4 regions of the Paenibacillus sp. PsM32 genome follow, and region 1 is predicted to be linked to each of the others. Evidence: predicted binding sites of a transcription regulator. Region 1 holds the regulator's gene; each other region holds the start of a gene.

Region 1 (4,949 bases):
CAGAATCGTATGTTTGAAGAAGTGATCAAAGCGATGACCGATGATAAGCATCTATTGATCGAAGCAGGAACAGGAACAGGCAAATCGCTAGGGTACTTATTACCTTCGATTTATCATAGTGTCAAAGAAAACGATCGTGTGATGGTAAGTACGCATACGATTAACTTGCAAGAACAGTTGCGAGAACGCGATATTCCATTATTGACTCAAGTTGTTCCATTTGCATTTCGTGCTGCCGTATTCAAAGGACGCCAGCATTATTTGTGTCTGCGCAAATTTGAGCATAAAATAAATACAAAAGAATTTCAAAGCCCTAAAGAAGATGTATTGATTGCAGCTCAAATGATTGTCTGGTTAAATTCGACAGAAACCGGAGATGATGAAGAACTCAATATGGGTAATCGTGGTGCTGACTTCTGGGAAACGGTAGCCAGTGATACCGATTCTTGTCTGGGTCGTGCATGTCCATGGTTCCGCAAATGTTTTTACCATCGTGCGAAGCATGAAGCAGGTACAGCAGATGTAGTTATTACCAATCACTCGAAATTATTTACCGATGTCAAAGCAGGACATCAATTGTTACCTGCTTATGATCGCTTGGTTATTGATGAAGCACATCATCTAGAAGATGTGGCAGGTAAGCACTTGGGTATGCATATGAAATATTTCACATTGGTTCATCCACTGTTAAGATTGTTCAAAGACAGCAAAAATGGTCAGTTAGCGATTTTGCGTCAACAATTAGGTTCTTCTGGCAATGAACGTGGTATGGATTGGGCGATAGCGATTGATAATCTATATCCTGAAATTGTAGATGTCAAAGAAAACTGGGATAAATTGAGCGAGTTACTATTTGCTTTGTTACCTCAACGTAGTGATGCCGCTCCTGGTGAAGCCGGGCAATTTACACTTCGTCTTTTACCGGAAAAGCAACCGACCGAATGGAATGTGATTACAGAGCTTGAGAATCAGATTCATATCGGCCTGAGCCAGTTGATTCGTAAAGGCGAGCAAGTGATGAATCAGATTAAAGACAGCGATGAGCAGTTAGGCACAGATAGTCTGGTAACAGACGTATCAGGTCTATTCAAAGACTTAACAGTGGTACGAGATGATCTGCGTCAATTTGTGAAGTTGGAAAGTACAGATACAGTCTACTGGTATGAAGCTAATGGGAATTACCGTAGCAAGTCTTTACAGATGTATGCTGTACCGGTTGATGTAAGCAAGCAATTGAAAGAGTACTTTTTTGATAAAAAGAAAAGTATTATTTTGACATCAGCGACATTATCAATAGAAAAGAAATTCCAATATATGATTGAACAGTTAGGGCTTGTAGAAGCGGAAAAAGAAGGTCGATTGATGACCGAACAGTTATCTTCACCTTTCAATTATCGTGAGCAATCGCTGTTGTTAATTCCGCGCGATTTTCCAAGTGTCAAAGGCAGTGTTGGTGATGCATTCTTTGTAGATACGTTAGCGAACTCATTAGCGGAGACTGCCAAAGCGACCAATGGACGAATGATGGTGTTATTTACCTCTTATCGGATGCTCAAGCAGGTGTATGAGCCATTGAAAGAGAAGTTATCACATAGCGATATTGCAGTATTTGGACAAGGGGTCGATGGAGGAAGTCGTACCAAGCTCACTCGAAGATTCCAAGAGCGTTCCGCTTCGGTGTTGCTGGGTACAAGTAGCTTCTGGGAAGGGGTCGATATTCCAGGCGAAGCGTTAACCTGTCTGGCGATCGTACGTTTACCTTTTCAACCGCCCAATCATCCACTGCTTGAAGCCAAAAGTGAACGGCTGAAAAAAGAAAAGAAAAATCCATTTATGAAATTATCTGTACCGCAAGCAGTTATCCGTTTCAAACAAGGTTTTGGTAGATTAGTACGGACATCTAGTGATCGGGGAATCGTTATTGTCTATGACACTCGTGTGATCGAGTCCTATTATGGCAAGCATTTTCTATATTCATTGCCCGGTCCCAAAATGGAACATATGCCGACAGAGCAGATGGTACCCCGTATTACAGAATGGCTTAGCCAGGCCGAACCTGAAAAGGAAACTGTAAATCAAGAGGGGGAGCAAGCATGAAATCCGACAAAATATCAGAAGCAGTCGTGCGAAGACTACCTGTATACCTTAGATATCTGAACGAACTTCACACACGTGAAGTTCCTACAGTGTCTTCGCAAGAACTGGGACAAAAATTAGACTTGAATCCAGCACAAATTCGCAAAGATTTAGCTTATTTTGGAGATTTTGGACGTAAAGGGATCGGTTATGATGTATCGTATTTGATTGAGAAAATACGTCATATTTTAAAATTAGATCAACAAATCAATGTGGCACTTGTAGGCGCAGGTAATCTAGGGCATGCCCTTTCTAACTATAATATGTATCTAAAAGAAACAATGAAAATCGTAGCTGTGTTTGATTCCAACGATTCGAAAGTAGGCTCTTTAATCAATACATTAGTCGTACAGCCTATTGATGAACTTGGAATTACAGTCAAAGCGAGAAGTATTCGTATCGGAATTGTTACAGTGCCTAATGTTGAAGCACAGCGTGTAGCAGATCAGTTAATTGAAGCAGGGGTCGAGGCTATTTTGAACTTTGCACCGATTATTTTGAAAGCTCCACCGCATATCCGTGTGCATACTGCTGATTTTACAACGGATTTATTAAGCCTTGCCTATTACCTGGAAGATGGAAAGGAACATGAAACTAATGAATAACACCTCGAACAAATGGGTCATCAAAAACGGTATGTTTGCTATAATGAGCGAAGAGAAATCAATGCTTTTTGGACATATGGTGATTGAAGATGGATGGATTACGTATCTTGGAGAAGAAGAACCTGTGATCGAAGAAGACACAACCGTAGTGGATGGCAATCATTTGTTCTTTATTCCGGGTCTAGTCAACAGTCATGGTCATGCAGCGATGTCCTTGTTACGTGGATATGGAGATGATCTTGCTCTACAAGTATGGTTACAAGAAAAAATGTGGCCGATGGAAGCGAAATTTACAAGTGACGATGTATACTGGGGAACTGCTCTGTCTGTGTTAGAAATGTTAAAAGGCGGCACGACTACATTCCTCGATATGTATGATCGCTCAGAACGTGTAGCCGAAGTGGTAGAACAATCCGGTATGCGTGCAGTATTGATGCGTGGTGTAATCGGCTTGTGTTCAGAAGAAGAACAAAAGCAAAAGCTAAAACAATCAATCGACTTTGCACGTGATTGGCATGGTCAAGCGAATGGACGTATTACAACGATGATGTCTCCACATGCACCGTATACTTGTCCACCTGCATACATCGAACAATTTGTACAAGCAGCTCATGATTTGGATTTGCCGCTGCATACACATATGTCTGAGACACTAGCAGAAGTTCAATTAAACGTTACAGATTATGGATTACGTCCTGTAGCTCATTTGGAGAAATTAGGATTTTTCACTCGTCCAGCATTGTTAGCTCATGCTGTTCATTTGAATGATGAAGAGATCGAAGTACTTGCTGAGAATAAAGTAGCGATCTCTCATAACCCGGGCAGTAACCTCAAATTAGCAAGTGGTGTAGCGCGTGTACCGGATCTGTTGCGTGCAGGTGTTGTTGTGTCTTTGGGAACAGATGGCCCGGCAAGTAATAACAATCTGGATATGTTTGAAGAAATGCGTTTGGCTGCTCTTATTCATAAAGGAGTATCCGGCGATCCAACAGCTGTGCCTGCATTAGAAGCATTGAAAATGGGTACTGAATACGGTGCAAGATCTGTATTTTTGAATGACGTAGGTACATTCGCTGTAGGAATGAAAGCTGACATTACAGCACTTAATGTAGATCAACCGCATTTCTTACCACGTACTGATTTTATTTCACATACGATCTATTCTGCATCTGCCAAAGATGTATTGCATGTCTGGGTAGACGGTAAGCAATTGATCAAAGACGGTATATCATTAACATTGGATGAAGAAAAAATTCGTCATGAAGCCCAAAGTGCTTTTGAAGGTTTGCTTAAACGCTAACTGGAAGTCGACAGGAAAGGATGGCGTGTTTTGCGAAATTTGGGAAGTGGCAAGTGGATTGCAATCATTATTGTTGTAGTAGGATTGCTGATATTAGGTGTAAATCAATTTTATGTGCATGTAATGGCAAAGCCATGGAGTAAAGAACAACTGGCTATTAACAGCGCACAGGAAAAAGCAGATATTGTATCTGTGACGCGTACGTTCAATTCCGTCTGGACAGATAGTTCAACGTATTGGGTTGTAGAAGGTAAAAATACAGCACAAGAAGATCTAATGGTCTGGGTCAAATTTAATATAGACGGTTCGGTAGCAGAAGGAGCTAATGCAGTGCATGTTGAGAAAACAGCAGGTACAGTATCCTATCAAGCCGCCACCGATCTTTTGCAAAAAGATTTGCCTGGAGCAGAAGCTGTACGAATTGTACCTGGCTCATATAATGGAAAATATGCATGGCAAGTTTTTGCCAAACTGAATGAACGTTATTATTATCTTTTCTACAATTTCCGTGATGGAACCAAATTAGGTGGACCTATGGAATTGCCTGCAACTTTAAAAGGAACAGGGCAAGAATAACATCATCAAGCTTAAACCATATAAAAAAGCATGATCTAAGGAATTCATATACTGAATCCAAAGATCATGCTTTTTTGTTAATTAAGCATAGATTATAAACGGAATTGTAGTACCGTATTTTGTAATTTTTCAGCCATAGAATGAAGTGTAGCGGTATGAGCTGTACTTTCTTCCAAGAAAGCTAATTGTTCTTCTGTAGCTGCACTTACGCTTTCAGTGTTAGAAGCAACATGATCGGTCAAGCTTGAGATATTTTCCATAGATTTGACAATCTTCTGTGAATGTTCCGATAAATGATGGATAGAAGCAGTCACTTCTTTAATTTCAGAAGT
Region 2 (4,949 bases), on a different contig from region 1:
TTTACGTCCATCTGGTGTTGTACCTGTTTTTTTACCGTACACTACGTTAGAAGTGATTGTTAGTACTGATTGTGTTGGTGTTGCACCACGGTATGCTTTGTTTTTGCGAATCATACCCATAAATGTTTCTACCAATTCAACAGCAATTTGATCGACTTTATCATCGTTATTACCGTAGCAAGGATATTCGCCTTCAATTTTGAAGTCTACAGCAATACCACGTTCGTCACGGATAGGTGTTACTTTTGCATATTTGATAGCACTCAATGAGTCAGCTGCTACAGATAGACCAGCAATACCACAAGCCATTGTACGTAAGATATCACGATCATGTAATGCCATTTCGATACGTTCGTAGCTATATTTGTCATGCATGTAATGGATAACGTTCAATGTGTTCATGTACAATTTGCCTAACCATTCCATCATTGCTTTGAAGCGTTTCATGACTTCGTCATATTCAAGCACTTCAGAAGTAATTGCAGGATATTCAGGTCCTACTTGAACGCCTGATTTCTCGTCACGTCCACCGTTGATTGCATATAATAATGCTTTGGCAAGGTTAGCACGAGCACCGAAGAACTGCATTTGTTTACCGATACGCATAGCGGATACACAGCAAGCAATACCGTAATCATCGCCATAGATCGGACGCATAAGATCATCGTTTTCGTATTGGATAGAACTTGTTTCGATTGAAACTTTAGCACAGAATTTTTTGAAAGCTTCTGGCAATTGTTCTGACCACAATACAGTCAAGTTAGGTTCTGGTGCAGGTCCCAAGTTGTATAATGTATGCAAGAAACGGAAGCTGTTTTTAGTTACTAATGTTTTGCCGTCTACAGCCATACCACCGATAGATTCTGTAACCCAAGTAGGGTCACCACTGAACAATTCGTTGTAGTCTGGAGTACGCAAGAATTTAACGATACGCAATTTCATTACAAAATGGTCTACCAATTCTTGAGCTTGTTGTTCTGTTAATGTGCCTTCTTTTACATCACGTTCGATATAGATATCAAGGAAAGAAGATACACGTCCTAGAGACATCGCTGCACCATTTTGTTCTTTGATTGCTGCAAGGTAACCGAAGTATACCCATTGGAACGCTTCTTTAGCTGTTTGTGCAGGTTTGGAAATATCGAAGCCATGCATTTCAGCCATTTTTTTCAATTCGCCTAGAGCACGAATTTGTTCAGATACTTCTTCACGAAGACGAATAACTTCTTCATCAATTACATCAACTTCCATGTCATTCAAATCTTGTTTTCTTTCGTTGATCAAGAAGTCTACACCGTACAATGCTACGCGGCGATAGTCACCGATAATACGTCCACGACCGTAAGCATCTGGCAAACCTGTAATGATACCTGCTTTACGTGCTGCTCTCATATCGGAAGTATAAGCATCAAATACACCCTGGTTATGCGTTTTACGAATATTAGTGAAGATATCAATGATTTGTTCTGGTACTTCAAAGCCATACGCTTTACAAGCATCGATCATCATTTTGATACCACCGAACGGTTGAAGCGAACGACGGAAAGGAGCATCTGTTTGAACACCGACGATTTGTTCTTTGTCTTTGTCCAAGTATCCAGGACCATGTGAAGTGATAGTAGAAGGTGTTGCAGCATCTACATCCCATACTCCGCCACGTTCGATCTCTTCTTTAGATAGTTTAGAAATAATATCCCACAAGTCTTTTGTATTTGAAGTAGGGCCAGCTAGGAATGTTTCGTTTCCTTGATATGCGCTAATGTTTTGCTCAATAAAATCACGAGTATCTACATGTTTTGCCCATTTACCTGATTTGAAATTGCGCCATGCATCTTTTTTTAAATTATCCTGTACATTTCTTTCGATAACTGACATTGATAATCCCTCCATTATTGTGAATAAAATCACAAAAGCGTTTAAGCTAATGCTTGTCTCGCCTGTACGATACCGGAAGCTGTTATTTTCTCCCTCCGGCTATGTCTTTATTATGATGTAATTCATAAGCAGAGTATGTGACATTTATCACAAAATCGCATTTTTATTATGATTTTTATCACATTCTGTATCTATAACAGTTTTCAAAAATAACTATTACAGATATTCAGAAATCCTTTTACAGCATAAGCGAGCAACTAATTATGCTGTAAACACAGTAACATCAATCTACTAATACAAAAATATACATAAGATTTTGCAACAAATAACTGTAGCATAATACCGGAATATACGACTTCTAACAACGAAATATATCACACTATTTCTGTATTATTCTATCTACGCACTATAGAATAATGTTGGACATTGCATCACTCCTCTCTACGAATAAAAGAACGACTCTCATTAGTTCTGCTCATATCGCAAACTAGGAGATCGTTCTTTTGTATGAGATGAATTTCCATATTTGCTTTATTTTTTATTTTCAATAGCGTATCTTGAGAGTCTATTTTTAGAGATACCATTTAAATAAGAAGAAAAAAAGGATCATCTCCAACGACTCTGCTATAAAAGCATTTGTGGAGTGATCCTTTTTTCAATCTACATGATTACTATTTCAAAAGTATACTTATTCAAATCTACCGTAGAATGCGTTGCGGTATACATCAGCTAGTTCAGTCACTAAAGGTAATTTAGGATTCGCTGTTGTACATTGATCTTCAAATGCACGGTCAGCAAGGTAATCGACACGAGATTCAAAGTCTTTTGCATCAAAGCCCAAAGCTTCAAATGTTTCTGGAATACCTAATTTACGGTTCAAGTCACGAATAGCATTGATCAAGCTGTTTACGCCCTCTTCAGTTGTACGTGCTGGCAATCCTAGGATGCGTGCAATTTCAGCATAACGTTCGTGAGCGATAAAGTGAGAATATTTAGGGAACGATGCGAATTTAGTTGGTTTTTTTGCATTGTAGCGGATAACGTGTGGCAACAAGATCGCATTGGTACGACCATGTGCTGTATGGTATTGTCCACCCCATTTGTGTGCCAAGCTATGGTTAATACCTAAGAATGCATTCGCAAATGCCATACCTGCAATCGTAGAAGCATTATGCATTTTTTCACGAGCCAGTTTGTCGCCTGTTAGAGCAGACTGTTCTAGATATTGGAATACCAATTGAATCGCTTTGATTGCTAGTCCATCGGTAAAGTCACTTGCCATTACAGATACATAAGCTTCAATCGCATGAGTCAATACGTCCATACCTGTATCAGCTACAGCTACGCGAGGTAAAGAGTATACAAATTCAGGATCGATAATCGCTACGTCTGGTGTTAACTCATAATCAGCCAAAGGATATTTAGTGTTGCCTTTTTCTTTATCTGTAATAACCGCGAACGATGTTACTTCAGAACCTGTACCCGAAGTTGTAGGAATAGCTACGAATTGTGCTTTTTGTCCCAAATGTGGGTATTTGTAAATCCGTTTGCGGATATCCATGAATTTTTGTTTTAAGTTATCAAATTCAGTATCAGGGTATTCGTAGAACATCCACATGCCTTTAGCAGCATCCATAGGTGATCCACCACCAAGAGCGATAATGCAGTCAGGTTGGAAACGTTCCATCATTTGACGACCACGTTCAACTGTAGCTGTAGATGGATCTGGTTCTACATCAGAGAATACTTCAACAACCACTGGAGTCTGACGTTGACGCAAGTAATGTTGTACTTTTTCTACATAACCAAGTTGTACCATCATCGCATCTGTTACGATCACAACACGGCTAATATCAGGCATTTTAGCAAGGTATTGAGTTGCACCTTTTTCAAAATAAACTTTAGAAGGTATTTTGAACCATTGCATATTCACAGTACGACGAGCCACCCTTTTCACATTAATCAGATTCACTGCACTTACATTAGAAGAAGTAGAGTTACGACCATAAGATCCACAGCCTAGTGTTAGAGATGGTAAGTTAGTATTGTAAAGGTCACCGATAGCTCCGTGTGTAGAAGGAGAGTTCACGATAATACGTCCAGTTTGTAGACGGTTAGCGAATTTTTGAATAACTTCATCATTATTAGAATGGATAGCTGAAGAGTGACCCATACCGCCAAATTCTACGATTTGTGCAGCACGTTCAATCCCTTGATCCGCATTTTTAACTCTATAGCAAGCCAACACAGGGCTTAATTTTTCAGCAGATAATGGGAATTTAGTACCGACACCTTCCAGTTCAGCAACCAATATTTTGGTGTCTGCTGGAACAGTAATTCCACAAAGTTCAGCAATTTTTACAGCAGATTGTCCTACAATAGAAGGATTCACTGCACATTTATCTGTATTCATTGCACCGTTTGTTAATTTGCCTGCTTCTTCTTTTGTTACAAAGTAGCAACCGTTATCGATCATTAATTTTTTCACTTTTTCATAGACAGGTTCTTCAATAACTACAGCCTGTTCAGAAGCACAGATCATACCATTATCAAACGATTTGGAAAGAATTAAGTCATTAACAGCTTGTTGTAGATCAGCACTTTTCTCGATAAAAGCAGGAACGTTACCAGGACCTACGCCAAGTGCAGGTTTACCACAGCTATATGCTGCTTTAACCATTGCGCCACCACCAGTAGCTAAGATCATGGCTACATCAGGATGGTTCATCAAAGCGTTTGTTTTGTCCATTGAAGGAGCATCAATCCACTGGATACAATCTGCAGGTGCACCATGTTTTACAGCCGCTTCAAGCAAAATGCGAGCTGCTTCTTTACTACAATTCTGTGCAGATGGATGGAAGCCGAAAATGATAGGGTTACGTGTTTTAATTGAAATTAATGATTTGAACATCGTTGTTGATGTTGGATTCGTTACAGGTGTAATCCCCATGATGATTCCGACAGGTTCAGCGATTTTTTGGAAGCTTTCATAATCATTGTCTTCAATAACACCGACTGTTTTATCATTTTTGATGCTGTGGTATATATATTCAGTAGCAAACATGTTTTTGATA
Region 3 (4,949 bases), on a different contig from region 1:
AATGATTTGTACTGAAGCCAGTTCTACAGCAGATTCAAGCATTAGTAATGATATCTGTATCTCGCCTTGATGTGTGAATTTAATCGAATTTTGCACCAGATTCATAATCATTTGTCTTACTTTAAGCGCATCCCCCATCACAAATAAAGGAATCTCCGATTCAATAGCAAGAATCACTTCAACCTCTTTTTGAAAAGCACGCGGAGAAACAGAATAGAGCAAATCTTCTATAACATTAATCAGATCAAAAGGATCATTATCCAGTTGCATCTTACCTGCTTCCATTTTACTCAAATCCAATATATTGTTCACTAAAGATATTAATGTGACATTGCTAGTATTCATTAAATCCAAATAATAGCGCTGTTCTGTATTGACCGAAGTCTGTTCGAGTAGTGCAGTCAATGACAAAATAGCATTCATCGACGTGCGAATCTCATGACTCAACATCGCAAGAAATTCAGCATTGTGTCGTAACGTTTGTTCAGCAAGGTTGCGATATTCAAGATGTTCATCTATTAAAGATTTCAAATGAATATTTTCAACTTCTAATTCCTGGTAACGTATACTCCACTTGCTCCGGTTATTCATTTTTACGCTCCTGATCAATCAGTATGAGATTCACGTTCTCTCTCTATTACCCAATATCAACATTAATATATTACATATTTATAAATATATAATATTTTTCCATTTGTAATACTTATTTATAAATATTTTTGCAAGTATATTTTCGATTGTCCTTTGATCGGAATATCTTTTATTTCTCCAAAGATCACATATCCATATTTCATATAAAAATGCGGAGCTTGCCAACTCATCGTCGTCAATTCACTTATCATAGCGCCCTGTTGTCTTGCTTGATCTTCAATCGCTTGTAATAACTTCGCTCCAACGCCCTGACCTCTATATGCAGGATCAACCGCCAGATATCGAATATAGAGTAACCCCCATGCCATAGCCCCTGTCACTCCACCGATGTATTGTTCCCCTTCATAAGCAGCCAGTGAGAAAGGAATACTTTCATAATCAGGGATATGAAGATCATTATTCATATTGTGCTGATCTAAAAATACTCCAATCTGCGGTACATTGTGATCTAGGGATAGTTCTTGAATATGCAAAAATATCACCTGCTCTTTCGGAGATGGTAGTGGAACAAATCTTAGATTATATTCGTTAAAAGTGTAAGTATACAGTAATTTTTCTAATTATGTATTTAAAACAATCGACTTATAATAAACATATTATAAAGAACCTTTATAACGATTTTGTAAATAACTCTTTTTTTCCATTGGGACAGATCCATAGATTCAATATATGTAAAATAAATAAAAGAGGAGGAACATACATGTTTAAGAAAGCTATATTATTAACAATGATTTTGTTGTTAATACCTATATCAGCATTTGCGTCTTCAATACCTTCTAGCATCGAAGGAGCTATTAAAGAGGATTTAAAAAATCAAAAGACTGAGCTAGATATACTTACAAAAAACTCTAAAAACAATGGTATCGTAAATAAGGGAACAGACCAAAAGACAGAATTAGGTGATGGATATTCTGTCTATATGATTAATACGGCTAATCAAGTAAAAAATGATGTTTATAATAAATCATCGTCATTAGATAATTTTTTACAGTTTAATGGATATTTATTTGTGATTGAAAGTAATAATGTAAGCAAGGCTATTGCTTTTGCAGATCGTGCACCTGATTATAATGAAATTACTCAATTTTCTACAGATACTGATTTTGCTAATCAAATTAAAAAAGCTAAAAGCTTAATTGGTTATAATAAAGATAGTAAAGTTTTGTACGATGGAGCTAATCAGATCGTTGCACTAATTACTAAAAAAGATGCAGTAGAAAAAGTAGCACTTTTAAAAGATAGTATGCTTAATAATATGAATGCTTTTGATGTCTTTAACTCTGAGGATTTTATTGCAAAGATTATTTCATCGCAAGAACAGAGATCAAAAATAGCTGCTATATCTAATGAACCAGTTTCAGGTGGAGGAGTCACAAATCTACCTATAAACAATGAAAGTTCCTTGAGAATCAAACCAGTGATCGTGGTTACTTCTATTTTTCTGTTAGGTTTTATTGTATTTTATTTTAATAAAAAATGAAGTTTTTTCATTTAAGATTTTGTATGAGTAAATTTAATATTTGAAAATCAAAAAAAGGTCTTCCATAAGAGGGAGACCTTTTTTTATTTTGCTATATCAATGCGCTTGATCGCTATGTTGTAAAGGTAATGCTGATGTAGCCGATACTGCTGGCATTGTTGAAACAGTAGATTCGTTATGTTGAGCATGTCCTGAACCGGCAGGTGTTAGTTGGTTTTCTTTTTTGATATAAGCTGTGAAATAAATTCCTGCTACGAAAACCGCTCCACCAGTTAGATTACCTAGCCATACTGGAATAAAGTTCATAAGATACATATCCCAAGAATAATATCCTGCAAAGATTGCTGCTGGAATCAAAAACATATTAGCGACAACGTGCTGAAATCCGATAGCGACAAATGCCATCGTTGGGAACCAGATTCCTAGTATTTTACCACTGATACTGTCTGCGCTATAGGATAACCAGACAGCCAGAGCCACCAACCAGTTACAACCGATCCCGGATAAGAACATTTGTGCAAAGCTTCCTTCTAACTTGTGCCCTGCCATTTCTACCGTTTTGGTTAAGTAAGGACCTGTCTCGGTTAACCCTACTACATGCCCGAAGAAGTAAGCGACAAATAAAGCACCTAATAGATTGGCTACTGTAATAGCTAGTAAATTACGGGCAACTTCTATCGTACTGATCCGCTTCGCCATCCGTGCTAATGGAACAGCCATCATATTACCGGTCAACAATTCTCCACCAGCTACAAGTACCAGAATCAATCCTACAGGGAACAATGCCGCTCCGATAAAGTTAGCAAAACTTCCCCAGGATTCAGGTGTATTGGCGATCACTCGAATATCTAACAAAAATCCTAATGCAATAAAAGCTCCACCCAAAAAACCAAGTACTAACATCTGTATCCATGTCGACTTGGCTTTGATAATTCCAGTCTCAATCGTATTCATTGCAATCTGTTGTGGTTTATAATAAGCCATGTGTTGCATCCCCCTTATAAGCATCTATTTCCGCATAATTAAATTACCTTTTCATATTTCAATTTTAATACAACTACTTTGTGAAAAAAGTAACAAATGTCACTTTGCAAAAAGTTTTGTGAAATTAAGCATAAAAACCTGCACAGTGGGGGAACTGTACAGGCTTTGTTTAGGGGTAGACTTTTATAATGATAAATAGGAGCTTGCCATGATACACATTTACTTTGTTCTTATTTAATTAAGCGTGAACTTCTTGTTGCGTCTGAATTGGTGCTAATGCTTGCAACCCTACTGTATTCAAGTAGTTCCACGGTTTGTTGTAATGTGGTTGGAAGAAGAAGTCGATAAAGGCTAATTGATCGACTGTCATTTGATTTTGGATACAGACAGAGATCGTATTGATCGATTGAGTTAAGTCGACTTTAGACATCAATTGTGCACCTAAGATACGGCGTGTTTCTTTTTCAAAGACTACTTTCAACGTTACCGTCTCATGTGTCGGCATAAATTCTGGACGGTAGTGATCGTGCATGGTGCTTGTTTCTACATTCAAGCCTGCTTCACGAGCGGCTGTCTCGGTCATCCCTGTGCCTGCAATATTATCTTCGTAAATTTTGATACCAGATGTTCCTTGGGTTCCCATATATTCATTGGTCGGTTGAACTAAATTACGAGCAACCAGTGTACCCATACGTACTGCATTGGTAGCTAAAGGAATATAGGCGTGTTTACCTGTAGGATTGTAGAAGATCGCACAGCTATCTCCAGCAGCGAATACATCTTTTTTGCTTGTTTGCATATATTTATCGACTAAGATTGCACCATTGACTAACATATCGACTTGTCCTTTAAGCAATTCAGTATTTGGACGGAATCCGATACATAAGATCACCATATCTGCTTCATGTGTCGCTTTGTCAGTAACGACTGTTGTGACTTTTCCATCTTCACCTGTGAATTTTACCACTTTCTCAGATAGCGCAAGTTCAATGCCATGTTCTTGTAGAGACTCTTCGGTACGATCTGTAAATTCAGGATCAAGATATTTGCTCAAAATACGTTCTTCAGCATCGATCAAAGTGACTTGTTTGCCATTCATTTGGAATGCTTCTACCAGTTCAACACCGATATAACCTGCACCGACAACGACGATGTTTTTAGCATGTTGTGCTTTTTCGATAATCGTATTCGAGTGATTATAGTTTTTGCAAAGTAAAATGTTATCCAGTTCGATCCCTTCAAATTTAGGAACGATCGGCCAAGAACCTGTCGTCATAATTAATTTGTCATACGTATCTGTAAGTTCAATACCTGTAGTCAGGTCACGAGCTTTCAATGTTTTGTTATCTGTATCTATCGCTGTCACTTCATGCAACATTTTAGTCGTTACTCCTAGAGCAGCTAATTGATCTGGAGAAGAGTAAAATAATCCGTCTGGATCATTAACAACGCCACCTACATATAACGCAATCCCGCAAGATAGAAATGAGATATTATCGTTACGTTCATACACAGTGATCTCAGCATCCGGGTATAATTTAGCGGTATTAACAACAGCGGCAGTTCCTGCGTGAGTACATCCTATAACAGCTACTTTCATGGTTTCTTCCTCCTGATAAATCTGTATTTTTATTATTGTAAATTCTTCTTATCCAATGGTGTACAGTCTGTGCTAACTATCCGACAAGTCACATTCAGGTGAATTAAGATGTTAGGAGTAAGAGAAGTGTGTGGTTTCTCTATCTGTCCATCTTCTAGCTGACTGTTCTATTTTTTAATATGGTCTTTTTTCGATTTGTTTAATTTGTGAATTAATTCACCTTGTATTGCTATT
Region 4 (4,949 bases), on a different contig from region 1:
TACGATACAAATTCAACAGATTGCATGTATATACAAAAAAAAGAGGTGCGACTATATCGCATCTCTTTTTGTTATGTGCATTATACTATGTTCTACTCTACATAGATCATTTTGCGTGTCATTCCACCATCTACAATTAATTCTGCACCTGTAATAAAAGAATTTTCTGGATCAGTCAAAAATAAACAGGTTCTTGCAACATCTTGAGGTGTACCTACACGTCCAGCAGGATGTTGCTCATGATCTTCTTTTTTCAAAGCACTATAATCGCCTGTCTCGATCCAACCAGGACTAATCGCGTTAACAGTAATATGATCAGGGCCTAGCGATACAGACAAAGCATGCGTAATCGCTGTAATACCGCCTTTAGAAGCAGCATAAGCTTCAGAGTGAGGCTCAGACATATGAGCACGTGTTGAGGAAATATTGACGATCGAACCACCCTCATGATCACGCATGACTTTGGCCGCTTCACGTGATACCAGAAAGCATGCTCTTACATTGGTATTCATCACATCGTCCCACTCATCTAGACTTAATTCATAAGGAGATTTCCAGCGGGATACCCCAGCATTGTTGATTACTATATCTATCTGTCCGGTCGTATTTACAATTTCTTGAATCGTATCGATTACATCTTGTTCACGACGTACATCACACGGTAGAAAATGAGCCTGTCCACCACTTTCACGAATAGTCGCGGCAGCTGAAGCACCTTCTGGCTCTAACGTATCTGTTAAAAATACAGTAGCTCCTTCTGCGGCATAACTTTCGGCTACGGCTTTACCGATTCCTTTGGCTGCACCGGTTACGATAACTGTTTTAGAAGCATATTTCATAATGTATCCCCTTTGGAGTTCGTCTATAAGTACGATGGTTCTATACTGCTTATTTCAACGATTAAGAGCATTACGAAACATACCTGTCTAGCTCATATGTAATCTGGTAGTCTAAAAATCAACAAAGGAACACACTTCTTATCCATCTGTGAAGTGTGTTCCTTTATGAAGTGCCGGTATATAATCCTTTGGAATGTCTAGTCTGACCTGTAAATAAGCTTGCTGATCGATTATGCATAATACGCTTGTAAAAGCTCCTGAGTATCATCTTTAGCGGCATCCAATACACCTTGATCTGCCCAACATGCTTTGCAAGCTTCTTCTTCACGACATTCATTAGCATCTAGACAAGTGTAGCAAAGGTTCATGTAAAAGTTAGTAAGATTTTCATTAGTATTGTTTCTCATCTTAATCATCTCCTTGTTTTTTCTACATCCCAAGCATAACTGATTTAAAACTACATTAATGTGATTTATTTCACAATCAACAAAGAATTTTAAATTATTTTTTAATGTTCTAAAAAGAAGCTATTGTGATACACAAAAGATCGATAACGCAACCCCATATTGGTGTACGTCATCGATCTTTTTTACTTACCTACTGTTATTTTTTTATAGTACATGCCATGTTTTGCCACCGTCTGTCGTCTGCATTAATAAAGAACGTCGTTCTTCATTTTTGGCAACTAATAACCAGCCTACATCCGCAGAGAAAAATTGCAATTTAACCAATTCAGGATATTTATTCAATGTGTTCTGCAATGTGTTATTGATAGGTAAAGCTTTCCACGTTTTGCCTTGATTAGCTGTACGGTACACGATGCCATTGACTACAGACCAACCGATTTTATCATTTAAAAAAGTAGGTCCCATCGATTGATTGACTCCGGTCTGCGCTTGTAAAGCAAATGGAGCAAAGTTCCATGTCTTCCCTGCATCATGAGTAAAGTATCCGTTATAGCTAGTCTGGCTATCTTTCACACAACCAATATTCATCCAGCCTGCTGTTTTGCTATCACCAAAAAATTGAGGTTTGCCTGTGGTGAAAGAATGACAAGCTGGCAATTTTTTATTTTTATCAAAGTCTGGCCCTGTTTTCCAGGTTTTGCCCCCATTACTTGTAATATATAAATGAGGTGTACCATGTTGTTCCAGAGTTACAAATCCATTGTTACGATCTCGAAAAGACATTCCTACCAGCTTACCTAATTGCGGGATCGCTTGAGCGGTTGAACCTTCAGTTACAAATACGCCTGTGTTTTGCATAATTTTTTTCCATGTGTTACCACCATCGGTAGTAGTATATAATGCTTTCTCTTGCATATCTGCTGAATCTTTTGATGAATCCAAAGAAGTCATTACCCAACCATTGCTACTATCAATAAAATAAATGCCCAATACAGTAGCTTCATCATTTAATGTAGCAAAGTTCCAATTTTGCCCGCCATCAGTAGTATGCAGAATCAATGTTTCTCCTACACCTGACGCATTGCGAATCACCCAGCCATTATTTTGATTCAGGAAAAAGATATCTTTGCCATACGTAGGTGGTTCTGAAAACGTGACCGTTTGTGCAGGAGATACATTATCCCATGTGTCTCCACTATCCTGTGTAACATATATACGTAATTCGTTACGGGTTACCCCCCACGCAAGCCCTGCACTAGCACTTAGTAGTTGAAAGTCTGTCAGTCTTGTCTGAATCTTATATCCTCTTTCAACAGAAGAGCCCCCCTGCTTCGTATCGGATGTTGCTGTATGGTTAAGGGTAAGTGTCTGCCCCTGATCTTCAGTTTGCATTTTTTTGAGTTCTTGAGTTGATGCTTTGTCTGCTGCTGGATCGTAATCACTTGTAGAAGATTGACAAGCACTAAGTACAAACACAAGTGTAATCCATATGAAAAGCGCTTTGCGCATAGTTAACTTCATTCCTTCGCTCCTTCCGCACTTACATAAAGCTATTGTATTTCAATTATTCATGACCCTTATAAGAGTAAACTAAAATGAACATAGGTTGTTTACAGAAAAGTTACAAGCGATTACAGATTTCGCTGTTTTAGCAGGGTTTTCAGCGACTTTGTGCATTTACTGATGTGTGATCCTTTTTACATTGGTCGCGCTTTCCGTTACAATAGTAGCGAATCTGTAACAAAGATCAATTAAGGAGATGATAAAAAATGACAGTATCTGAATCTGTATCCAAGCCCCACCGTGTCGTTGTTATTGGCACAGGAGCCGTAGGCTCCACAACCGCTTACACCCTTCTACTCCACAAGAGAATGTCTGAACTCGTCTTTATTGATGCGAATCACAACAAAGCTCTTGGCGAAGCACTCGATATGAACCACGGACTCCCATTTGTCGGCGGCGTCAAACTATGGGCAGGTGATTATTCGGATTGCAAAGACGCAGATATTATCATTATCGCTGCCGGTTCAAATCAACGTCCAGGCGAAACCCGGATTGATTTGTTAAATCGGAACTCAGCCATCTTCGAAGAGATTATTTCGAATATTACGAAATATAATAATAGTGGTATTCTACTGATCGCTACTAATCCAGTAGATATACTCAGTTATGTATCCTGGAAAAAAAGCGGCTGGCCATCTAATCGAGTGATTGGTTCCGGTACATTACTCGATAGCGCACGCTTCCGTTATTTAATTGGTAAAGAAAAAGGCATTGATCCTCGTAGTATTCATGCTCATATTATTGGTGAACATGGTGATTCCGAGTTGCCGGTATGGAGTCTGTCTAATATTGCAGGAGCTCCACTGGATTTTGAAGAAGACAAACAGAACGAAATTTTTGAAAATACGAAAAATGCCGCTTACGAAATTATCAATGCTAAAGGCTCTACATCGTATGCAATAGCACTCGCACTAGACCGCATTGTAGCCGCTATTTTGCAAAATGAACACGCTGTATTGAATGTATCTTCTCTGCTTGAAGATTATCATGGAATCTCTGATGTATATCTCGGTGTACCTGCAATTGTCGGTCGAGATGGTATTCAGGCAAAACTACCGATTCCTATGAATGAGCATGAAGAACAATTACTACGTGATTCTGCGAAAAAACTGAAAGATCAGATTGCACAGCTAGATATTTAAGTCGTATATAGATAACTATAGACTATCTTCTATTCATATGACAAATCTCTAATTCATCTATATCTATAGAATGACTTCTCAGTATAAAAAAAGTGGATTTAGGTGTAAAACCCTGAATCCACTTTTTTTGATTGTATACATCAAATTTCGCTGTTATCTGATCAATAAGGAATATCGTCATCACGTTCAGGTACTTCATTGGCGCGATCTACTAATCGTCTAGCGACCACTTCAAAAGGCTCCGGCTGTAACAGTTCGACCGGGGAGAATCCTTTATCAAAGGTAAACGCATCGCCTTCAATCACCATTGCATAATGGTCACCTAATTTGGCAATGTGCAGTCGGTATCCGTAATCAGCTAGTAGTCCACGAATACTGGTATCGCCTAGCTTCATTTTGATCTCAATCTCTGGCTTGATCTCTACGATGCGCTCTGCCGCTTCGATCACATGTTGAGGTTCCCATTTTTCTTGAATATCTCGCTTTTCACTGGCTGCCCATAGTTCTAGATCATGCTCTTCTTGCTGACGTTCCAGGTTAGTCGCATCCGGCCACTTTTCTTCTACATAAGTCTGTACATAATCCATCACACGTTCATTTACAATCTCAGGAATCGATTGCTCATACGTAATATATTTCAAAAAGTCTTCAAAGTACCGCGCATGGGACGATTGATGAATTTTGAGCTCCCATTCTTCAATCATGCCTTCTTCTGGCATATGAGGGTATTGGATCGATTTCATATTCCGAGCACTGATCGCCATTTCCACTTCGCTAATCAGACTACGTTCATCAGAGATACGTGCAATTCGCTGCTCAAAATCACATTTCATTACAAAAATAAATGGATCGTCAAAATGGGTATCCAGCTTTGCTTGTGTAATAATCAATGCTCCTCCACGTACAGAGCTTGTTTCCAGATAGCTACGTACCAGATCGTCGCAAGCATTTTTGAAATCTTCTTTGTTATCAACAGCTCTAAGACGAGTAAATAAATT

The links. Region 1 encodes Rex, which represses fermentation and respiration genes when NADH is low (regulators of the CRP and FNR family bind a similar motif). Its sites were predicted from a motif close to TTGTGAAATATTTCACAA; they were not measured.
Region 2: pflB (formate C-acetyltransferase) is a predicted target of Rex. The motif match lies at 1,893-1,910, and genes of this name have one in related genera.
Region 3: QCD85_RS19380 (formate/nitrite transporter family protein) is a predicted target of Rex. The motif match lies at 3,194-3,211, and genes of this name have one in related genera.
Region 4: QCD85_RS09270 (L-lactate dehydrogenase) is a predicted target of Rex. The motif match lies at 2,932-2,949, and genes of this name have one in related genera.

Annotation. Positions count from the first base shown of each region.
Region 1 covers NZ_JARUWY010000002.1:428,386-433,334, reverse strand. Annotated here, with positions in the region: gene dinG (ATP-dependent DNA helicase DinG) at 1-2,097, shown strand, start outside; gene QCD85_RS07735 (redox-sensing transcriptional repressor Rex) at 2,094-2,741, shown strand; gene QCD85_RS07730 (amidohydrolase) at 2,734-4,041, shown strand; gene QCD85_RS07725 (cell wall elongation regulator TseB-like domain-containing protein) at 4,072-4,617, shown strand; gene QCD85_RS07720 (methyl-accepting chemotaxis protein) at 4,710-4,949, opposite strand, start outside.
Region 2 covers NZ_JARUWY010000008.1:134,985-139,933, reverse strand. Annotated here, with positions in the region: gene pflB (formate C-acetyltransferase) at 1-1,875, opposite strand, end outside; gene adhE (bifunctional acetaldehyde-CoA/alcohol dehydrogenase) at 2,564-4,949, opposite strand, start outside.
Region 3 covers NZ_JARUWY010000012.1:41,844-46,792, reverse strand. Annotated here, with positions in the region: gene QCD85_RS19395 (sensor histidine kinase) at 1-591, opposite strand, end outside; gene QCD85_RS19390 (GNAT family N-acetyltransferase) at 708-1,124, opposite strand; gene QCD85_RS19385 (hypothetical protein) at 1,352-2,131, shown strand; gene QCD85_RS19380 (formate/nitrite transporter family protein) at 2,228-3,115, opposite strand; gene QCD85_RS19375 (FAD-dependent oxidoreductase) at 3,354-4,715, opposite strand.
Region 4 covers NZ_JARUWY010000003.1:317,874-322,822, forward strand. Annotated here, with positions in the region: gene QCD85_RS09255 (SDR family NAD(P)-dependent oxidoreductase) at 93-839, opposite strand; gene QCD85_RS09260 (hypothetical protein) at 1,070-1,246, opposite strand; gene QCD85_RS09265 (WD40/YVTN/BNR-like repeat-containing protein) at 1,451-2,767, opposite strand; gene QCD85_RS09270 (L-lactate dehydrogenase) at 3,016-3,951, shown strand; gene QCD85_RS09275 (DUF3900 domain-containing protein) at 4,113-4,949, opposite strand, start outside.